DNA from 3 places in the Nocardia sp. NPDC050435 genome. Region 1 is predicted to be linked to each of the others. Evidence: riboswitches for the same ligand, from Rfam matches in the RefSeq annotation. Region 1 holds a riboswitch; each other region holds the start of a gene.
What was found. A riboswitch is a leader RNA that binds a small molecule or an ion and turns the genes downstream of it on or off. The one in region 1 is predicted to bind cobalamin.

Region 1 (6,685 bases):
GGGCCGACGAATGGTCCGGCCAGGTCAGCGAATTGGCGCACCGCCTGCGCGACTGCCTGCTCGCCTACCGCGACGGCGCCGAACTCGTCTCGGCCACCTACGCCTCCCGCCTGACCACCAGCAAGGGCCGGGAACGCTTCGTCAGCGCCGCGATTCGCGCGGGCATGCCCCGCGAGGAAGCCGAGCTCACCGCCTTCACGCTGCTGTACTACGTGCTCGGGCACACCGTCGACGAGCAGTCGCGGATGCAGATGGATTCGGTGGGCGCGCTGCCGGAGGGGGCGACGCCGCTGGACGAGAACGCGGACCCCACCGCGCGTTTCGATTTCGGGTTGCAGTTGTTCGTGGCCGGGGTGCGGCATCTGCTGGGCACGCGGGTGCGCTGAAAGCTGTTGACCCGAGGCCGCTCCCGGTGAAGGAGCGGCTCAACTCCCGGTAAATCCTGTCGGCGCGCGGTGACCGTTCCGGGCCGATCATGGTTGAATCGCGATGGCCCCGGGGGGCCTATGTCCGTATTTCAGCCAAGATTGGATTCGCGGGACTCGCATGAACGCACCACAACCACCCAATCCGTACAACCAGCCGGGCGGGTGGCAGCAGCCGCAGCAGCCCTACGGCGGCCAGCCCTACGGCGGTCAACCACCCTACGGCGGCCAGCAACCCTACGGCGCGCCTCAGCAATACGGCGCGCCTCAGCAATACGGTCGCCCGCCCGGCCCCGGGCAGCCGCCCTACGGCCAGCAGTACCCGCCGCCGCCCCGCAACGGCGGCAACAAGACGCTGCCGCTGCTCCTCGGCGGCGGCGCGGTGCTGGTCATCATCGTGATCGTGGGGGCGTTCTTCCTGTTCTCCGGCGAAGACGGCGGTATCGGCGGCTCGTCCAAGACGCCGCGCGAGGTCGCCGAGGCGTGGGTCAACGGCACCGGCGACAAGAAGAGCCTGGTCTGCAAATCCGATCTGGCCAAGCTGGACAGTGTGAAGACCACCGGCGTCGTGCCCACCAAGGCGCCCAACATCGATGCGAAGAGCACGCTGAAGAGCGTCGACGTCGCCAGCGGCGCGAGCAGCGGCAGCTTCACCACCGAGATCAGCGTGAAGGTCGCCGGCAAGACCACCGCCCAGACCTTCACCTACAAACTGGTGCAGGAAAGCGGTGACTGGAAGGTCTGCGGGCTGACCGAGGCACTGCTCAAGTAGGACAGGCGCTTTCACTAACCGGGCGCGGCCACGGTCGCGGGCTGGCGGATCTGCTGCTGGAACCGCTGGAGGAACGGCAGCACCTGGTCGGTGATGACCCGGTTGTATTCGGTCGGGCGCTGGATCGGGTTGGCGTGGCCGGTGTCGCGGGGGAAGGCCACCAGCAGTGTGCCGTCGACGCCGCCGGCGAGGTCGATCAGGACCTGGTGGGAGTACTCGACGTCGACGACCCGGTCGCGCCCGGCCTCGCGCGGGCGGAGAAAGACGACGGCGGGGCGGAGTTTGCCGGGGACGGGGCGGGCGAGGGCGCGCAGGTCGTTGCCCGCGCCGCCCGCGACGATCGCCAGGAACTGCGACTCGATCAGCCCGTTGCTGGCGGCGTCGGGGTTGAAGATCTTGTCGTGCAGCACCCGTTCGGCGGCGTCCCGGAGTTCGGGCATCCGGATTCCCGGGTCGCCGTAGAGACCGCGGTCGACGAATTCGCCGCGCCGGGCATACATCTCGACGATGAACCGCAGGGCGCGGCTTTCGCGGGCGCCGGGTAGCCAGCCCATCCAGCGCACCATGTCCTCGCCGCGGCCCCGGCTTTCCTCGCGGACGGCGTTCAGGTCGACGGGTGTGCAGTCCAGGAGCACGCCGACCAGCCGGCGATCGCTTTCGGTGTGGATGTGGCGGGCCACCTCGAGCGCGATCACTCCGCCCATGCTGTGCCCGACCAGGACGACGTTCTCCACCCCCGACATCAGGGCGGCGCGGACGATGAGGTCCGCGATGACCTTGGTGTCGATACCGCGATTGTCGTATTTGATCGCCCACACCACGCCGAGCCGGGACAGCGACGGCAGCGCTTCGGCGGTGTCGCTCGCGTTGAGGTTGCCGAGCCCGACGAGGTCGACCACGACGGTGTCCCAGTTCTGCTGTTCGCCGGGGGTGGCGACGGGCAGGATCGCCGGTTCGGTGCGGGCCAGGCGGGCTCGCTCCGGCGCGACATCGTGGGTCCAGTACTGGGCGAACGCGACGAGTACCGCGATGAGCACAACTGAGAGCCTGACCAGCGTCACCCTGGTGCGGCGCAGCGTCGTCCAGTCGGCGCCGAGGCGGGTGTCCCGCCAGCGGGCCCGGCGTCGCGCGTCGTCGTAGTCGGTGACGGTGGACGGGTGCCGATCGTCCAACAGCGACATCACTCCACTGTGTCTGCGAAATGGATGGTCCGCCATCGGACTTACCGGTCTGCCCCGAGATAAACCTTCGCTAAGCGAAGGACTTCGCTGCATGCCTGGTCACAGCGTTGCCGAGACCGGCACAGTGGACGAACGGAACAGACCGGTATGGTTCACACCGTCATTTCCGGCGAGTGCGGGAATCCGGTGAGAACCCGGAACGGTCGCGCCACTGTGATCGCCCCAGCGGGCGAGAGTCAGACCTCCCTCGCCGGGACGAACTCCGGAAAGGCCGCGACTTGCCTGCTGAGGAAGCACTACCCGCGTGGACGCGCGCCTGATGGTCCGTGTCCGAAGCGCGGTCGCCCTGCCGGCGCTCGCGGCGCTGCTGGTGTGCGCGATGATCCTGGCCACCGGGTTCGGCGCCGAGACGCTGCCGGTCTCCGCGGTCGTCGACGTGCTGCGGCACCGGTTGTTCGGCGGCGTCACCCCGGATCTGGGCCTGGACACCATCGTCTGGCAGTTGCGGGTACCGCGCACCGTGCTGGCCGCGGTGGTCGGCGCGGGCTTGGCGCTGGCCGGGGCGGCCATGCAGACGCTGGTCCGGAACCCGCTGGCCGATCCCTATCTGCTCGGGGTGTCCTCGGGCGCGGGCGTCGGGGCGGCGGCGGTCATCACCTCCGGACTGTTCGCGGGCGCCGGAATCTGGGCGCTGTCGGCGGGCGCGCTGGCGGGCGCGTTCGCCGCGGCGGCCATGGTTTTCGTCATCGCGGTCGCCCAGGGCGGGTTGACGCCGATGCGACTGGTTCTGACCGGGACCGTGCTCGCGTCCGCGTTCGCCGCGTTCAGCAGCTACCTGGTCTTTCGCAGCAAGGATCCCGCGGCCGCGCAGTCGGTGCTGTTCTGGCTGCTGGGCAGTCTCGCGGGCGCGGACTGGACGAAGCTCGGCCTGCCGCTCGCGGTGGTGGCGCTCAGCGGTGCGGCGCTCTGCGCGCTCAGCGGCTGGCTGGACGCGCTGGCCTTCGGGGCCGACACCGCCGCCGCCATCGGCGTTCCGGTCAAGCAGTTGCGGATCGCGCTGTTCGTGCTGCTCGCGGTGCTGGTGGGTGTGCTCGTCGCGGTCTCCGGCGGGATCGGGTTCGTCGGGCTGGTCATTCCGCACGCGGCGCGTCTCGTCGTCGGTCCGCGTCATCGCAACCTCCTGCCGGCCAGCGCGCTGTGCGGGGCGCTGTTCCTGGTGGTCGCCGACGCCGCGACGCGTGCGATCGGCCGCCCGACCGAGATCCCGGTCGGGGTACTGACCGGGCTCATCGGCGCGCCGGCATTCCTGCTGCTGCTCGGCCGCCGCCGCTACCACTTCGGAGAGTCATGAACCGCGGTCACCGTTCTCCGCCGGGCAATCCCGGGCCAGCTCGCTCCGGGCAGGTCACAGCGTGACCGATCCGGAGGCGCTCTCCCAGGCGGACAGCGGAGCCACCGTCGCGGCCCGTGCGGTGACCTGTGCCGCCGGCAAGCGGCGCATCGTCTCCGGCGCCACCTTCGAGATCGACGCGGGCGAGGTCGTCGGGATCGTCGGCCCGAACGGCAGCGGCAAGTCCACCCTGCTGCGCGTGCTCGCCGGGGTGCAGCGGCCCGCGCACGGGCAGATCGTCGTGAACGGCCACGTGCTGCACGATCTTTCGCCGCGCCGCCGCGCCCGGATCGTGGCTCTGGTCGCCCAGGACGAGCGTCCGCCCGCGGACCTGCGCGCCGGGGAGGTCGTCGCGCTGGGCCGCACTCCGTATCTTCCCCCGTGGGGCGCGGGGTCGCCGCGCGAACAGCAGGCCATCGACGAAGCCCTGGCCGCGGTCGATCTGGCCGGATTCGCGGATCGGCCGGTGCGCCGGCTCTCCGGTGGGGAACGCCAGCGCGTGCTGCTGGCCCGCGCGCTGGTGCAGGACACCCCCGTCCTGCTGCTGGACGAGCCGACCAACCACCTCGACATCACGCATCAGCTCGAATTGCTCGCACTGGCGCGGACTCTGAACCGCACGGTCATCATGGCCCTGCACGAGATCTCGCTGGCCGACCGCTATTGCGATCGAATCCTGGTGTTGCACAACGGCAGCGCACACCCTCTCGACGTGCCCGCGCAGGCACTGCGCCCGGACGTCCTGGAGACCGTTTTCGGGGTTCGCGCGCTGCGGGTCCAGCACCCGGACACCGGCGAATCCCATCTTCTGCTCACTCCCCCGGCGTCCGTGTGACGCGCTCGCGAAAGGCGATACCGATGAAAACCACTGTCCGAGTGCTGGCCGTGGCCGCGCTGACCGCCGCACTGGCCGCCTGTAGCGACACCGAGCCCGCCGCCGGGACCCTGACGCTCCGCAACTGCGACGCCGACGTGCAGTTCCCGGCGCCCGCGCAGCGGATGTTCGTCAACGACGGCAACCTGGTCTCGATGGCGCTCGCGCTGGGCGCGCAGGATCAGGTGGTCGCGGTCTCCAGCGTCCAGCGCGACGCCGACACCCTGCGCCGGCACTACGGCCCGGCCGTGGACAGCTTGAAATCCGTTGCACCGCAATATCCCGCACGGGAGACCGTGCTCGCCCAGCGCCCCGACGTGATGGTCGCGGGCTGGAACTACGGCTACGACGAGGCCAAGAACCTCACCCCCGCCTCGCTGCGGCAGGACGGGGTCGCCGCCTACGTCCTCACCGAAAGCTGCCGCCAGTCCGGCGAGGGCGCGCGCGGCATCGTGGAGCCGTGGACGGCGCTGCGCACCGACCTGACCAACCTCGGCGCGATCACCGGCCGCGCCGACCGGGCCGCCGAACTCACCGCTGATCTGGACCAGCGCCTGGCCGCGCTGAGGTCCGCGCCCCAGCCCGCGCGCCGCCCGAACATCTTCCTCTTCGACAGCGCCAGCGACACCATCTATTCCAGCGGCAAATTCGGTGCGCCGCAGGCGATCCTGGAGGCCGCGGGCGGCCGCAACGTCCTCGACGACGTGTACGACACCTGGACCAAGGTCTCCTGGGAGCGCCTCGCGGCCGCGGACCCGGACGCCATCATGTTCGTCGACTACCCCGAACAGACCTTCGCCCAGAAGGTGGAACTGCTGCGCACCAAGCCCGGGATCAACCAGCTGCGCGCCGTCACCGAGGGCCGTTTCCTGAACCTGCCCTACGCCCTGTGGACCAGCGGCCCGCTCAATATCGATGCGGCCGAACAGATCCGCAAACAGCTGGAACGCTGGAATCTGGCGCCCGCCTCGACTATCACCCCGCGCGCCGACGACACCGTCCGCTAGCGCAGGACCGGGCCCGGTCCCATAGTGCGCGGCCGCCGACGAATCGGCAGACCGTCACCAACGGGATTTGCCGGTGGCCGTACCGTACAGACACCGCGAGTCACCGGAAAGGAGCCGCCACCGTGGGGAAGAAACCCAATCGCGCCCACCGGGCGGCCAAACGGCGGGCGCGGCAGGGTGATGCCGATCTGTGGGCGGCCCAGGGTACGGAGACGCCGGAGCAAGTCGCGAACGCGCTGGCGGCCGCCGCACTGGCGACTGCGCAGGGCGACGCCGGGGTGGCCGGGCGCTGTGCTGCCGGACTGGGCGATCCACTGACGCCGCAGCTGGAGCAGGGTGCGGACCTGGCCGCCCAGCGCATCATCGCGCAGGTGCTCGCGAACGGCTGGCTGCCGGGTGACATCGAGCAGGCCGCGCGCCGCCGGGTCGACGAGTTCGCGGTCGCCTACCTGCGCGACGTGCTCGCCACCTATATGGCGGCCTATACGCCCGAGACGATCGATGACATGTGGCGGGAACAGCTCGCGGGCATGCGAATGTGGTGGTCGGCGACCCGGCCGCACCTGGGCCAGTGGGCGGATCGACACCTGCTCACACCGGTCGAGGCCGCGACGACGGTGATCCAGGCGCTCGGCCTGCTGGTGCAGTTGCCGAAGCTGGAACTCATCCGGCCGCTGCCCGGCACCGCGCGCGGCACGGGCAGCACACATCACGCCGACGAGAAGGCGCTCACCCGGGTACGTGGGCTGCTGGCCAAGGCCGAATCGACGTCTTTTCCCGAGGAAGCGGAAAGCCTGTCCGCCAAGGCGCAGGAACTGATGACCAAATACGCCCTCGATCGCGTCCTGATCGAGGCCGCCGGACCCGCGCCCGACCTGCCCGGCGCCCGCCGGCTCTGGCTCGACACCCCCTACACCGACGCCAAAGCCCTGCTGGTCGAGGTCGTGACCCGCGCCAATCGCTGCCGCGCCATCTTCGCCTCGACCTGGGGGTTCACCACCATCGTCGGCGATGAGGACGACCTCGACGCCGTCGA
Region 2 (6,685 bases), on a different contig from region 1:
GCGCCGACCGGGTTCGGCTCCACGGATGCGCCGGACTCCGTGCGTGCCACCGACGGCGAGCCGACTCCGTCGGGCACCTCGGACGACTTCGCCGCGCACTGCTTCCCGCCGGGCACCTCGGACGACTCCGCCGCGCACTGCTTCTCGTCGAGCGGCGTCTGGGCGGCAGCCACCAGTTCCGCCGCCTCGGCAGCGGAATCTCGACCGACCGCCGCGCTTCGCGCGGGGCTGGGCCGCAGGGCTTTTCGGCGGCCATCCTCCAGTTCGAGGACCTGATCGACCAGCGGTGCCAGCGGTTCCAGATCGTGGGTGATCACCAGGAGTATGGTCGTGGTCGTTCGGCGGAGGCGGTGCAGGGTTTCGAGGAAACGGTCGCGGGTGCGGGGGTCCAATCCGGTGGTCGGCTCGTCGAGCACGAGCAACGCGGGGTCGCCGAGCAGCGCCATCGCCAGCAGGACGCGCTGCTGCTGCCCGCCGGAGAGCTCGTGCGGGTAGCGGCGCTGGAAAGCGCGGTCGGCCGGAAGGTCGACGTCACACAGCGCGGCGTGGATCTGGGCATTGGTGCCGGGAAGCCCCTGGGCACGGGCGATTTCGCGGATCGCCGTGCCGATCCGCAGCGCCGGGTTGAGGCCGCTCGCCGGATCCTGGGGCACGTAGCCGACGGCCCGGCGGCCGGGCGACGCGCCGAGATCGACATTGCCCGACATGCGGAGTCCGGGCGGCAGCCCGCCGAGCAGCGCCAGCGCGAGCGTGGATTTGCCCGCCCCCGAGGCGCCGATCACAGCCAGACCGGATCCGGGTGCCAGCGCGAACGAAACCTCCTCCAGCACCACGGTTCCGCGAGCATCGCGCACCGTCAACGCCTCGGCCGACAGCCCGGTTCCGCGCCGCCCCGGACGCGGCGCGCGGGTGGGCCGGTCGGGGCGCAACGCCCGGTCGGTCACCATGTTCACCGACACCACCAGCACCATGATCAGCAGCGCCGGGGCGAGCACCGCCCACGGCTGCACCCCGAATCCGGGCCGATTCTCGGTGATCATCAGCGCCCAGTCCGGCGACGGCGGCCGCAGCCCGAGTCCGAGGAACCCGCTCACCGCCACCATCGAGATGCTCGCCGAGATCCGCACCCCGGCATCGGCGAGCACCACCGACCGCAGGTTCGGCAGCACCTCCAGCAGCGCGAGCCGCCACAGCGGTTCGCCTCGGGCCCGGGCGGATTCGACGTATCCGGTGCCGGCGAGTTCGAGCACGCAGGCGCGCACGATCCGGATGATCCAGGGCACCGAGGCCAGCGCGACGGTCACCACGATCGCGACGGGTCCCGCGCCCAGCACGGTGGCGATCACCGCGAGCAGCAGGAACCACGGGATCACGACGATCGCGTCCACCGGCCGGGCGATCCACCCGTCCAGCGCCCGGCGCAGTCCCGCGAGCAGTCCCAGGCCCAGCCCCAGCGCGTAGGCCACCAGCAGGGCCAGCCCCGCCAGCGAGAGCAGCGGCAGCCCGCCGTGCAGCAACCGCGACATCACATCGCGCCCGACCACATCGGTGCCGAGCGGAAAGCGCACCGAGGGCGGCTGAAAGGGCGGCCCGACCGGAGCGGTCGCCGCGTGCGGCGCGAGCAGCGGTCCGAGCAGCACCAGCGCCAGTACCGCCAGCACGCACAGCAACCAGAACGAGCGCACGCGCCGCCGCCTCACGACAGCATCTCCCGGCGCGCCCGCGGACTCACCAGCAGCGTGAGCAGATCGGCGGCCAGGTACACCCCGATCCCCACGGCCGCCATCAGCACCGCGGCCGCCTGCACCAGCGGAAAATCACGAGCCTCGATGGCGCGCAGCACCTCCTGCGACAGCCCCGGGTACCCGAACAGCGTCTCCACCACGGCCACGCCGCCCACCAGCCCGACCACCGACCCCGCCAGCGGATGGATCGACGCCGAGACCGCGTTCGGCGCGACGTGGCGCAGCATGAGCCGCGCCCCGGTGACGCCGTTGAGCCGGGCGGTGCGAATGTAGTTCCCGGCCATCACCTCCGCGGTCTGCGCCCGCACCATGCGCACCGGGTGCGGCGCCAGCCCGATCAGCAGGCAGGTCACCGGCAGCACCAGGATCTCCGGGCGGCTCCACGGGCTCGCACCGGTCGGCAGCAGCGACACCGCGGGCAGCAGCCGCAGCGACAGCGACACCGTCGCCACCAGCAGCACACCGAAGACGAAGGAGGGCACCGATTCCGCCGCCAGCGCCAGCGTGCTGATCACCCGATCGGTCCGGGAACCGGGGCGGGCCCCGGCGGCCAGGCCGAGGGCGAGCGCCGCGGGCAGCAGCAGGCTCGCGGTGAGCCAGGCCAGGGTGACGCTGTTGGCGGTGCGGCCCAGCAGCACCTCGGCCACCGGCCGCCCGGAGATCAGCGACTGCCCGAAGTCACCGCGCACGAACCGGGACGCCCACTCCGCGAAGCGAATCGGGGCCGGCCGGTCCAGTCCGAGCTGGACGCGCAGCGCGGCCAGCCGGGCCGGATCCGGGTCCCCGCCGCCGGTGCGCGACAGCATGACCGTGGCCGCGTCCGAATCCAGTGCCTCGAACAGCACGAAAACCACGAGCGCGACGGCGGCGAGCACCCCGAGGCCACCGCCGACGCGCCATGCGACATAGCCGAGCACGGTCGCTACCGCGCGGCCAGCCAGGTGGTGGCGTAGTTGGCCCAGTCGTCGGTGCCCGGCACCCCGTTGCGCACACCGCCCACGTACTTCTTGGCGGCGTCGGGCCGCTTGGCGAAGCTGTGCAGGATGTAGCCGCCCTCGTTCCAGAGTTCTTGTTGCAGTTCGGCATAGAGGGCGCGACGGCGCTCCGGATCCATGGCGGCGCGGGCCTGGGCGAAGGTGGCGTCCCAGCCGGGCCGCCGCCAGCCGGTGCCGTTGCTGGGCGAGGAGCTGGTCATGGTCTGGCCGTAGAAGTAGTCGAGACTGTAGTTCCACCAGCCGATGTGGCTCAGCGACGCCTTGCCGCTGACCTGCGAGAAATAGGTGTCGGCGGGCACCGATTCCAGCTTGATGGTGATGCCCGCGGCTTTGGCCTGCTCGGCGAACAGGGTCGCCGATTCGAGCATGCCCGGCATCCCGTCGGCGGTCGGCAGCGTGACCGTCAGGTTCTCTTTTCCGGCCTCGCGCAACAGCTCCCGGGCGCGCCGCGGGTCGTAGGCGCGCTGCGGCAGCGCGTCGTGGTAGAAGGGCGCGCCCTTCCCGTAGACGTCGTTGCCGACCTCGGCGTAGCCGTAGTAGACCGAGTCGACCATGGCCTGCCGATCCACGGCCAGCCGCATGGCCTGGCGCACGCGCGGATCGTCGAAAGGCGCGGTGTCCACCCGCATCTGGAACGCGCCCATCAGTCCGGCGGGCGGCACCACCACGGTGGTGTCCGCGGTGTCGGACAGCGTGCGCGCCTGCAGGTACGAGATCTCGTGCACCACATCGGCTTCCCCGGACAGGAAGGCGTTCACGCGCGCCTCGGTCTCGGCGATCTGGATGATCTCGACCTCGTCCAGCAGCGGCCGACCGTCCCAGTGCTGCTCGTTGCGCCGCAACAGCGTCCGGTCGCCGGGCGACCACCGCTCCAGCGCGAACGGCCCGGTGCCCACCGGAATCCGGGAGCCGTCGATGACGCCGGTGCCGTCCTTGACGATGTAGCAGTACCAGCCCGCCAGCACCGAACCGAAGTCCGCCAGTGGGGATTTCATGCGCACCAGCACGTCCAGGTCGCCCTCGGCGCGGGTGTTCGCCAGGTCGACGACGGCCAGGTCGCCGGAGGAGTTCTTGGCCGGATCGAGCATGCGCTCGAAACTCCAGAGCACGTCGCGCGCGGTCAGCGGGCTGCCGTCGCTGAAGCGCACGCCCGGGCGCAGCCGAATCCGCCATTCGCTGCCGTCGGCGTTGGGCCGCAACGACTCCGCGAGCCGGTAGCGCAGCGTCAGGTCGTTGTTGTAGGCGACCAGCTTGTCCCAGACGTTCTTCGACACCGCGCCGCCGGCGGAACTGCCGGCCTGGTGCGGGTCGAGCACGTCCGCACTCGCCGAGCGCCCGGCGATCGCCGTGCGCAGTCGCCCACCGGGTTGCGGCGGCCCTTCCGCGCCCAGCGGGCCGTTCTCGGTGCCGCAGCCCGCGAGCATCGCCGTCCCGCCCAGTGCGGCGACGCCGAAGGCGCCCGCGCCGCCGAGCAGCAGCTTGCGCCGCCCGACCTCGAGCCGTGCCGATCTGTAGTTGTCCATTGCCATCCTCGTGGGTGATCCCTGCCTGCCGGCGCAGGTATCCTGGCTCCCGGATCAGCGCTCTCCGCCGGCCTTCCAACCTGGGTAGGTCGTGACCATGTATCGGCGGATCGCTCCTCGGTGACAGTTGCGGGACAGCCCCGGATTCGCACCGGTGTTCCCTACGCCGGTCACGAACCCTACCGGCAGCCCGGTTCACCCCGGCGCGCCCGCTCGCCGTTGCGCCGGCTTGCCTGCACCGACCAGCCCTTTCGGCTGGTACCGGTACGCAGGCCACACCACGGGCTGTACCGGCGACAACCCGTGACCGACACCGAAGAGCTCAGCTCGCACCGAAGGCGCAGGGCACCACGGGCCGCCGATCGTGCCGCGCCGCTACCGCATTCCGGTGTGCAGGGTGAATCCGACCACCGCGCCGCTCGCAGGATGCGCGTCCGCGCGAACGGTGCCGCCGTGCGCGGCGATGATGTCGTGCACGATGGCCAGACCGAGACCGGAGCCGGGTGTGGCGCGGGTGTTGTCGGCGCGATAGAAGCGGTCGAAGACGGCGGCGCGGTCGGCGAGCGCGATGCCCGGCCCGTGGTCGCGGACGGTGAGTTGGTGGGCGACCACGGTAATTTCCACCGGCGTCTCGGAGGAGCTGAACTTGAGGGCGTTGTCGAGCAGGTTGTCCACGCAGCGGGACAAGGCGCGCGGTCGGCCAGGCAGCCGGACCGGGTCCCGGCGGACGACGGTGATCGTGCGCCCGGTGCGGCGGCGGAAGCGCTGGGCGCTGTCCTCGGCGAGTTCGCCCAGATCCACGCTCACCGGCTCCTCGTCGGCGTACTGATCGGTGGCCAGGTCGACCAGTTCGCCGACCAGCGCGTCGAGCGCCTTGGCCTCCTGCACCAGGGTGGCCAGCACTTTGGCTTCATCCTCGGGGGCGAGCCGCCCCTTCGCCCGTTGCAGCAATTCGGCACTGCCGCGCACCGACGTCAGCGGGGTGCGCAGTTCGTGCCCCGCGTCCTCGGCCAGGCGCTGCTGCTGGGCGCGCGAAAAGCGCAGTGCCGCAAGCATCGTGTTGAAGCTGCGAGTGAGTTCGCCGACCTCGCCGGACTGTCCGGCGGGCAGCGTGACGGCCAGGTCCTGGGTGCCGGCGATGCGCTCGGTGGCGGCGGCCAGGCGGTGGATCGGGCGCAGGATGCGGCCGATGGCCAGCCAGCACAGCAGCGCGGCGGCGGCCAGCGCCAGCAGCGTGATCCAGGCTGTGCGCCACAGGAATTCGCGATCGATCCGCTCGACGTCGGCGTAGTTCTGGCTCACCATGACCGCCCCGCCGCCCGGCCGCCCCTTGGTGAGCACCCCGTAGCCGACGCCGTCCACCTCGATCTCGGTCTCCCCCGCACCCGCGCCCGCCGCGGCGATGGCCCGATCGGAGGCGTTGACCGGCAACGGGTTCCGGCCCGGCGTGAGCACCCGCACAGCGCCGTCCGGCGACAGCAGCTGCTCGGTCATGTCCGGGCGCACCGGCACCGGCGCGTCCACGGCGAGCAGCGCCAGGACGGTGTCCGCGCGATCGGACAGACCACGATCGACCTGGGCGGCCACCAGTGGGCTGACGTTGCGATAGGCGATCACGATGGTGCCGACGATCGCCACGGCCACCGCCAGGACGGCGACGAGAGTGATTCTGGTGCGCAGCATTACGCGCCCCGGATGGTGTAGCCGACGTTGCGGACGGTGTGCACCAGCCGCGCCGCCCCGCCGTCCTCGGTCTTACGGCGCAGGTACCCGATGTAGACATCCAGCGACCGCGACTCGGTGTCGAAGTCGAACCCCCAGATCTCTTCGTAGATCCGGCTTTTCGGCAGCACAAGCCGCTCGTTGCGCATGAGCAGTTCGAGCAGGTCGAATTCGGTGCGGGTCAGCTCCAGCGGCCGGCCGCCGCGGCGCACCTCACGCGTCGCCGGATCCAGGGTCAGATCGGCCACCTCGAGCACACGCTGCTCGGGATCCGGTGCGCTGCGGCGCAGCAGCGCGCGCAGCCGGGCCAGCAGTTCCTCGACGTCGAAGGGCTTGGCCAGGTAGTCGTCGGCCCCGGCGTCGAGTCCGGCGACCCGGTCGCCGACCTGGTGCCGGGCGGTGAGCACCAGGATCGGCAACCGATCCCCGCGCCGCCGCAGCAGGCGGCACAGCGAGAGGCCGTCCAGCTCGGGCATGACCACATCCACCACCGCCAGATCCGGCTGCCGGGACTCCAGGATCGCCAGCGCGGCGGAGCCGTCGGCGGCCTGGAGCACCTGGTAGCCCTCGAAGCGCAGCAGCTGATCGAGGGTGCTGCGGACGTTCGGGTCGTCCTCGACGACGAGCACAGTGGGGGCGGTCACCGGACCATTGTGTCGATCCGCGGTAGTAGACATGGCAACCGGTCGGTTCAGTTCGA
Region 3 (6,685 bases), on a different contig from region 1:
CATCGGGGAAATCCGGGACAATCGGCCGGAACCGAGGTGCCCGAGGTCGGGAACGGAATGCATGATCGCCTTCGTGTAGTGCCGGAGAACTCGGGACGCCGGGGCGCCGCACACCCGGTGCGGCGCCCCGGCGATCCGTCAGCGCAGCGCCCGCGCCGCCGCGACGAGATTGCGCAACGAGGCGACCACCTCGTCGGTGCGCCGCGTCTTCAAGCCGCAGTCCGGATTGGCCCAGAGCCGCTCGGCCGGAACCGCTTTCAACGCCTGTGCGAGCGAGGTCTCGATCTCCTCGGCGCCGGGCACGCGCGGGGAGTGGATGTCGTAGACACCCGGGCCCACGCCCAGATCGAAGCCCGCGGCGTTGAGGTCGTCGAGCACCTCCATGTGCGAGCGCGCCGCCTCGATCGAGGTGACATCGGCGTCCAATCCCGCGATGGCGCCGATGATCTCGCCGAACTCCGAGTAGCACAGGTGGGTGTGGATCTGGGTGACATCGGCCACGCCCGCGGTCGAGAGCCGGAACGCGTCCACCGCCCACGCCAGGTACTCGGCCTGATCCGCGCGCCGCAGCGGCAGCAGCTCACGCAGCGCGGGCTCGTCCACCTGGATGACGCCGATGCCGGCCGCCTCCAGATCCACCGTCTCGTCCCGGATGGCCAGCGCGATCTGACGCGCGGTGTCGGCCAGCGGCTGATCGTCGCGGATGTAGGACCAGGCCAGGATGGTCACCGGACCGGTGAGCATGCCCTTGACCGGCTTGGCCGTCAGCGACTGCGCGTAGGTGCTCCAGCCGACGGTCATCGCCGCCGGGCGGGTGACATCGCCGAACAGGATCGGCGGCCGCACGCACCGGGTGCCGTAGGACTGTACCCAGCCGTTGACGGTGGCGGCGAAACCGTCCAGCTGCTCGGCGAAGTACTGCACCATGTCGTTGCGCTCGGGTTCACCGTGCACCAGCACGTCCAGGCCGATCTCCTCCTGGAGCGTGATGACCTCGGCGATCTCGGCGCGCATCCGGTTGTCGTACTCGGCCTGATCGATCTCACCCTTGCGCAGTTCCGCGCGCGCCACCCGGATCCGGGAGGTCTGCGGGAACGAGCCGATGGTGGTGGTCGGCAGCAACGGCAGGTTCAGTCGTTCCTGTTGCAGCACGCGCCGTTCGTCGGCCGGAGTGCGGCGGCTGGCGTCGGCATCGAGCTCGGCCAGGCGCGCACGCACCGACTCGACCCGCAGACGGGGATCGGCCTTGCGATCGGCGACCGCGGTGCGCGCGATCTCGAGCGCCTCGGCGACCGCGTCCTCGCCGTCGTGCAGGGCGGTGGCCAGCACTCGGACCTCGGCGATCTTCTCCTTGCCGAAGGCCAGCCAGCTGCGCAGGCGCGGATCCAGCTCGGTTTCCGGCTCCAGGCCGTAGGGCGAGTGCAGCAGCGAGCACGAGCTCGACACCGCCACCGTGGCCCCGGCCTCGCGCAGCGCGCGCAGCCGCGGCAGCGCCTGGTCGGGATCCACGCGCCAGACGTTGTAGCCGGGCACGATGCCCGCCACGACCAGCGTGTCGCGCAGCGCGGCGGCGGCCGCGACATCGGCGGACCCGCCCGCCACCAGATCGATGGCGATGCCCTCCACGCCCGACTTCGCCAGCGCCGGAAGCACTTCACCCAGACGTCCGAAGTAGGAGGCGACCAGGATGGCGGGCCGGTTCTGGGCGTCGGCCAAGCGGCGATAGGCGGTGAAGACCGTCGCCTGCTCGGTCTCGGTGAGATCGGTCACCAGCGCGGGCTCGTCCAGCTGCACCCACTCGGCGCCCGCCTCGGCCAGCAGGCCCAGCAACTGCTCGTAGAGCGGCAGCAGATCCGGCAGCCGGTCCAGCAGATCACTGCCGTCCACCGACTTGGCCAGCTTCAGGAACGTGATCGGCCCCACGATCACCGGGCGGGCCGGAACGCCCAGCGCAAGCGCCTCTTTCAACTCGGCCAGCGGCTTCTCGGGATGCAGCGAGAACTCCGTCGCGGCCGAGAGCTCGGGCACCAGGTAGTGGTAGTTCGTGTCGAACCACTTGGTCATTTCCAGGGGCGCGACCTCGGCGGTGCCGCGCGCGGCGGCGAAATAGCGATCCAGCTCGTCGGCGATGCCGCCGACGCGCTCGGGCAGCGCGCCCAGCAGCACGGCCGTGTCGAGGACGTGGTCGTAATAGGAGAAGGTGCCCACCGGCACCGAGTCGAGTCCGGCGTCGCGGACGGCGGTGAGTTGCGCGGTGCGCAGGGTGCGGGCGACCTCGTGCAGGGCGGCGGCATCGGAGCGCCCGGCCCAGTAGGCCTCGATCGCACGCTTGAGTTCCCGGTTGGGCCCGATGCGCGGCAGTCCGAGCACCGTGGCGGTGAAGGTGTTGCGGGGGTTCGACATTGGTGAACTCCAGAGTTCGGCTACGGAAAGAGCCGCCACCCATTACGAGCGCACGCTGACGGAGCCCACTAAGCATCGTTCCCGTGCCCGGGTCCACTCGGCGTGCCACCCAATCCACGAGGCGACGACCGCCGGATACGGCGTATCCGGCACAACGGGCAGGTCTTCGGACTCGTGGGCATCGACCCTCGAACGGGTCGGCCTCGGGCTCGGGGCCCGGGGCTGGTCCTACCGACCGTCGCTTCCCAGGCATCGCGTACTCGCGCCCAGTGCGGGTGACGGCTGTCGTTCCCACTTACCGCTGCGGGACAGTCCCGGATTCTCACCGGGTTCCCTCTCACCCGCGCCTGTGCGAACACAAGCCCGGGCTTCGACGCCTCGGGTGGATCAGGGGCTCCTCGACTCCACCTCCGGCGAACCAGCTGCCAGATGAATATAGCTGGCCCCGGCTGCTAGGTTCACTCCCGCAGGGAACACCGGTGCGAATCCGGGGCTGTCCCGCAACTGTGACCGAGGAGCGAACCTTCATCCATGGCCACGACCTTCCTGGGTTGGAAGGCCGAAGGCGAGCGTCGATCCGGGAGCCAGGATACCTGCGCCACTTCAGGATCGAGCTTCACGAGGATGAGAATGCGAGTGCTCACTCGCCGCCGGCCCAGCGCCGCGCGGCTACCCGGCCACGCTCCGGAACGACGTCGTCGGTCCCGGGTCGCGGCCACCCTGGCAGGGCTGCTCGCAGTCGCCATGGTGTTCACCGGCTGTGCGTCCGACGACGGCGGCGCGGCGGCTTCGGCTCGCGCGCTGCGCGCCGCCGGCGACGGCACGCTGACGATCTACAACTCCTACAAGATCGCCGGACTGGACCCGATCGGCACCGGCACCAACTGGCTCTTCGACTGGGGAGTCGCGGAGAACCTGCTGCAGATCACCGAATCCGGCGAGGTCGCGCCGTGGCTGGCGGAATCGGTCACCCGCGACGGCGACACCCGCTGGGTGGTGCGCTTGCGCCCCGGCGTGACCTTCCAGAACGGCAAGCCGGTCGACGCCCCCGCCGTGGCCGCGGCCCTGACCAGGCAGATCGCGCGCTCGGCCGCGGCCCGGGTGTATCTGGACGCGGCCACGACGGTGGTCGCGGACGGCGACAAGGTCGTGCTGACCACACCCACCCCGAACGCGATGGTGCCCGCGGCGCTCGCCGCGCGGGACAACTCGCTGCAGATCTACGACGTCGCGGCCATGGAGGCCGCCGGCGGTGATTCGGCGAAGATCGTCGGCGCGGGCGCGTACTCGGGCCCGTACGCGATCACCGCGTGGACCCCGGAGAACCTGGTGCTCGCCCCCTACAGCAAGCACTGGGAGGGCACTCCGCCACTGAAGGGGATCACGGTCCGGGTGGTGCCCGACGAGCAGGCCCGCCTGGCCGGTGTGCGCAGCGGCGAGGCCGACATGGCGTTCTATCCCTCCACCTCGGCCAAGCTGGAGTTGCAGGGTGACAAGGACATGCACGTGCTGTCCTCGGAGCAGGCGTTGCAGTCGCTGCTGGTGGAGATGAACCTGAAGGCGGGCATCTTCACCGACACCGCGGTGCGCAAGGCGTTCACGGCCGCGATCGACTATCGGGCCATCGCCGCCGATGTCGGCAACGGCCAGTTCGCGGCCGCCACCGGTCTGTATCCGCCGTCGATGTCGTTCGCGGCCGACAACCAGGTGCACGATCTCGACGCCGCCAAGCGCGCGCTCGACGCGGCGGGCTGGGTGCCGGGCAGCGACGGCATCCGCGCCAAGGACGGCCGGAAACTGGTGGTGCGCTTCGTGACCCAGGCCCAGGGCCCGGAGACCAACGATGTCGCGATCGCGGTGCAGGACCAGGTGGCACGCGCCGGATTCGAGCTGCGCATCGACAACGCCGAGGATTCCGCGGCGGTGAAGAAGGACCCCGGCGCGTGGGACTCGTCGGTGGCGCTGAGCGGTTCGCTCTCCGGCACCGCCGACCCCATCCAGCCGTATCTGGTGCGCTGGACCACCGGCGGCTCCGCGAACGCCCAAGGCGTGGCGAACCCGGAAATCGACGCCATCGGCGCGCAACTGCGCGGCGAGTTCGACACCGCGCGCCGGGACGCGCTGCTGCGCCGGGCGCAGGAGATCCTGGTCCGGGACCAGGCCTATGTGGTGGCGGGCACGTTCAAGTACTTCACCGTGGTCACCGGTCCGGAGTGGGCCGACTATCGGGTGTCGAACGTGCGCCGGCATCTCACCAGCCGCACCGGCGCGTAACGCGTTTCGATGCGAGTTCTCGTCCCGGCCCGGCGCCGGGCGGTCGAGGCGTTGCTCACCCTGCTCGGCGCGAGCGTCCTGATCTGGGCGCTGCTGCCGCTGGCCCCGGGCGATCCCGCGCGCATGATCCTCGTCGCGCAGGGCGTTCCGGAGCCCACGCCCGAGCAGATCGGCGCGCTCGAGCGGGAGCTGCACCTGGATCGGCCGGTGCTCACGCAGTACGCGCACTGGCTGTGGGGTGTGCTGCGCGGCGACTTCGGGCTGTCGTTCGGGTCGGGGCGACCGGTGTCCGGTGAGTTCGCCGAGCGGCTGCCGGCGACGCTGCTCCTGGCGGCGGCAGCCCTGCTGCTGGCGTTGCTGCTCTCGGTGACGCTCGGTGTGCTCGCGGCCCGGTATCCGCGGCGCTGGCCGGATCACGGCACCCGGTGGGTGGCGCTGGTGTTCGCGTCGGTGCCCGGATTCGTGGTGGCGCTGGTGCTGATCCAGGTGCTCGTCGTGGGGCTGGGCTGGGGCAAGGCGGCCCTCGACGGCACCTGGCGGCAGGTGTGGCTGCCCGCGGTGTGCCTGGCGGTCGGACTGTCCGACAGCTGGTCCCGGCTGCTGCGGGCCACTCTGCTCGAATTCCTGGAATCACCCACCGCGGCGGTGCTGCGCGCTCGCGGCGCCTCGCGGTGGCGGATCCTGTGGCGGCACGGGCTGCCCAACAGCGCGGTGCCGTCGCTGCACGCGTTCGCCGTCGGGCTGGCGGTGCTGCTCGGCGGGGCGACGGTGGTGGAGACGGTGTTCACCTGGCCGGGGCTGGGCTCCTATGTGGTGGAGGCGGTGAAGACCCGCGACCTGCCGGTGATCCAGGCGTTCACCGTGTTCGCGACCGCGAGCTATGTTCTCACCAGCCTGCTGGCGGATCTGCTGTCCGCGGTGATCGACCGCAGAATCGCGGTGGCCGCGTGAGCGCCCGGCTGCGTCTGCCCGGGTCGGTGCGCGCCGGAGCGGTACTGCTCGCGATCCTGCTGGTGCTGGCGATCGCGGGTCCGATGCTGGTGCCGTTCCCGCCGAACGAACCGCACTACGCCGACAAACTGCTGGCGCCCAACGCCGAATACTGGCTCGGCACAGACCAGTACGGACGCGACCAGCTCGCCCGGGTGCTGCACGGCCTGCGGTTGTCGCTGCTGTCGGCGCTGCTGGTGCTGGCGGGGTCGGCGACCATCAGCCTGCTGGTCGGGCTCGCGGCCGGACTCTACGGTGGGCGGCTGGATCGGATCGTGTCCCGGGTGATCGATGTGGTGCTGGCGATCCCGGGGCTGGTGCTGGCCTTGGCCGTGGTCGGCCTGCTCGGACCGGGATACCTGAATTTGCTGCTGGCGCTGGTGATCACGAGCTGGGCAGCCGACGCCCGCGTCGCCCGGGCGCTGACCCTGGACGCCCGCGCCCGCCCCTATGTCGTCGCCGCGCGAGTCGCGGGTGTGAGCCGGCCCGCGATCGGCGTGCGGCACCTGCTGCCCGCGGTGGTCGGCCCGTTCCTGATCGTGGCCACGCTCCGGCTCGGCGGCATCGTGGTCGCCCTGGCCGGCCTGTCCTTCCTCGGTCTCGGCGTGCAGATGCCCCAGGCCGAACTCGGCGCGATCATGGGCGACGCGCGCCGATTCCTCACGGCCGCACCGTGGTTGCTGCTCGCTCCGGCGCTGGTGATTCTGCTGCTGGCCGCGGCGGCGAACCTGCTGGCCGAAGGGTTGCGGGAGCGCGGTGCGCGGGAGTCGGTGGGATGAATGGCACGGGAGGGCACGTGCGGGCCAAGGGGGCAGGCCCTGTCGCTGGATCGTTGTCGGGGTCGGTGTGCGAGGGGCTCGGTGGAAGAGCGGAAGCGGCGGCGGTCGTGCCGAGTTGGGTGAGGGAGGTAGCCCGATGAGCGCGCCGACTGCGGAGATTCGTGGGCTGACGGTGGCGTATCCAGGCGCTGGACCGGTGCTGCGCGCCGTGTCGCTGTGCGTGCGGCGCGGGGAGACGG

Region 2: linked by a shared signal. The riboswitch ahead of AB0I43_RS38035 (ABC transporter substrate-binding protein) and the one ahead of AB0I43_RS40475 (iron ABC transporter permease) in region 1 are both predicted to bind cobalamin.
Region 3: linked by a shared signal. The riboswitch ahead of AB0I43_RS04190 (ABC transporter substrate-binding protein) and the one ahead of AB0I43_RS40475 (iron ABC transporter permease) in region 1 are both predicted to bind cobalamin.

The regions. Positions count from the first base shown of each region.
Region 1 is NZ_JBFAJW010000023.1:4,064-10,748, reverse strand. It holds gene AB0I43_RS40490 (TetR/AcrR family transcriptional regulator C-terminal domain-containing protein) at 1-386, shown strand, start outside; gene AB0I43_RS40485 (hypothetical protein) at 547-1,197, shown strand; gene AB0I43_RS40480 (alpha/beta hydrolase) at 1,212-2,378, opposite strand; cobalamin riboswitch at 2,510-2,643, shown strand; gene AB0I43_RS40475 (iron ABC transporter permease) at 2,698-3,729, shown strand; gene AB0I43_RS40470 (ABC transporter ATP-binding protein) at 3,791-4,603, shown strand; gene AB0I43_RS40465 (ABC transporter substrate-binding protein) at 4,627-5,649, shown strand; gene AB0I43_RS40460 (DUF2786 domain-containing protein) at 5,772-6,685, shown strand, end outside.
Region 2 is NZ_JBFAJW010000017.1:90,223-96,907, forward strand. It holds gene AB0I43_RS38025 (ATP-binding cassette domain-containing protein) at 1-1,700, opposite strand, end outside; gene AB0I43_RS38030 (ABC transporter permease) at 1,697-2,662, opposite strand; gene AB0I43_RS38035 (ABC transporter substrate-binding protein) at 2,668-4,263, opposite strand; cobalamin riboswitch at 4,276-4,465, opposite strand; gene AB0I43_RS38040 (HAMP domain-containing sensor histidine kinase) at 4,639-5,946, opposite strand; gene AB0I43_RS38045 (response regulator transcription factor) at 5,946-6,629, opposite strand; gene AB0I43_RS38050 (alpha/beta fold hydrolase) at 6,677-6,685, opposite strand, start outside.
Region 3 is NZ_JBFAJW010000001.1:863,313-869,997, reverse strand. It holds gene AB0I43_RS04200 (methylenetetrahydrofolate reductase) at 1-3, opposite strand, end outside; gene metE (5-methyltetrahydropteroyltriglutamate--homocysteine S-methyltransferase) at 139-2,403, opposite strand; cobalamin riboswitch at 2,543-2,763, opposite strand; cobalamin riboswitch at 2,829-3,019, shown strand; gene AB0I43_RS04190 (ABC transporter substrate-binding protein) at 3,034-4,677, shown strand; gene AB0I43_RS04185 (ABC transporter permease) at 4,687-5,628, shown strand; gene AB0I43_RS04180 (ABC transporter permease) at 5,625-6,446, shown strand; gene AB0I43_RS04175 (ATP-binding cassette domain-containing protein) at 6,583-6,685, shown strand, end outside.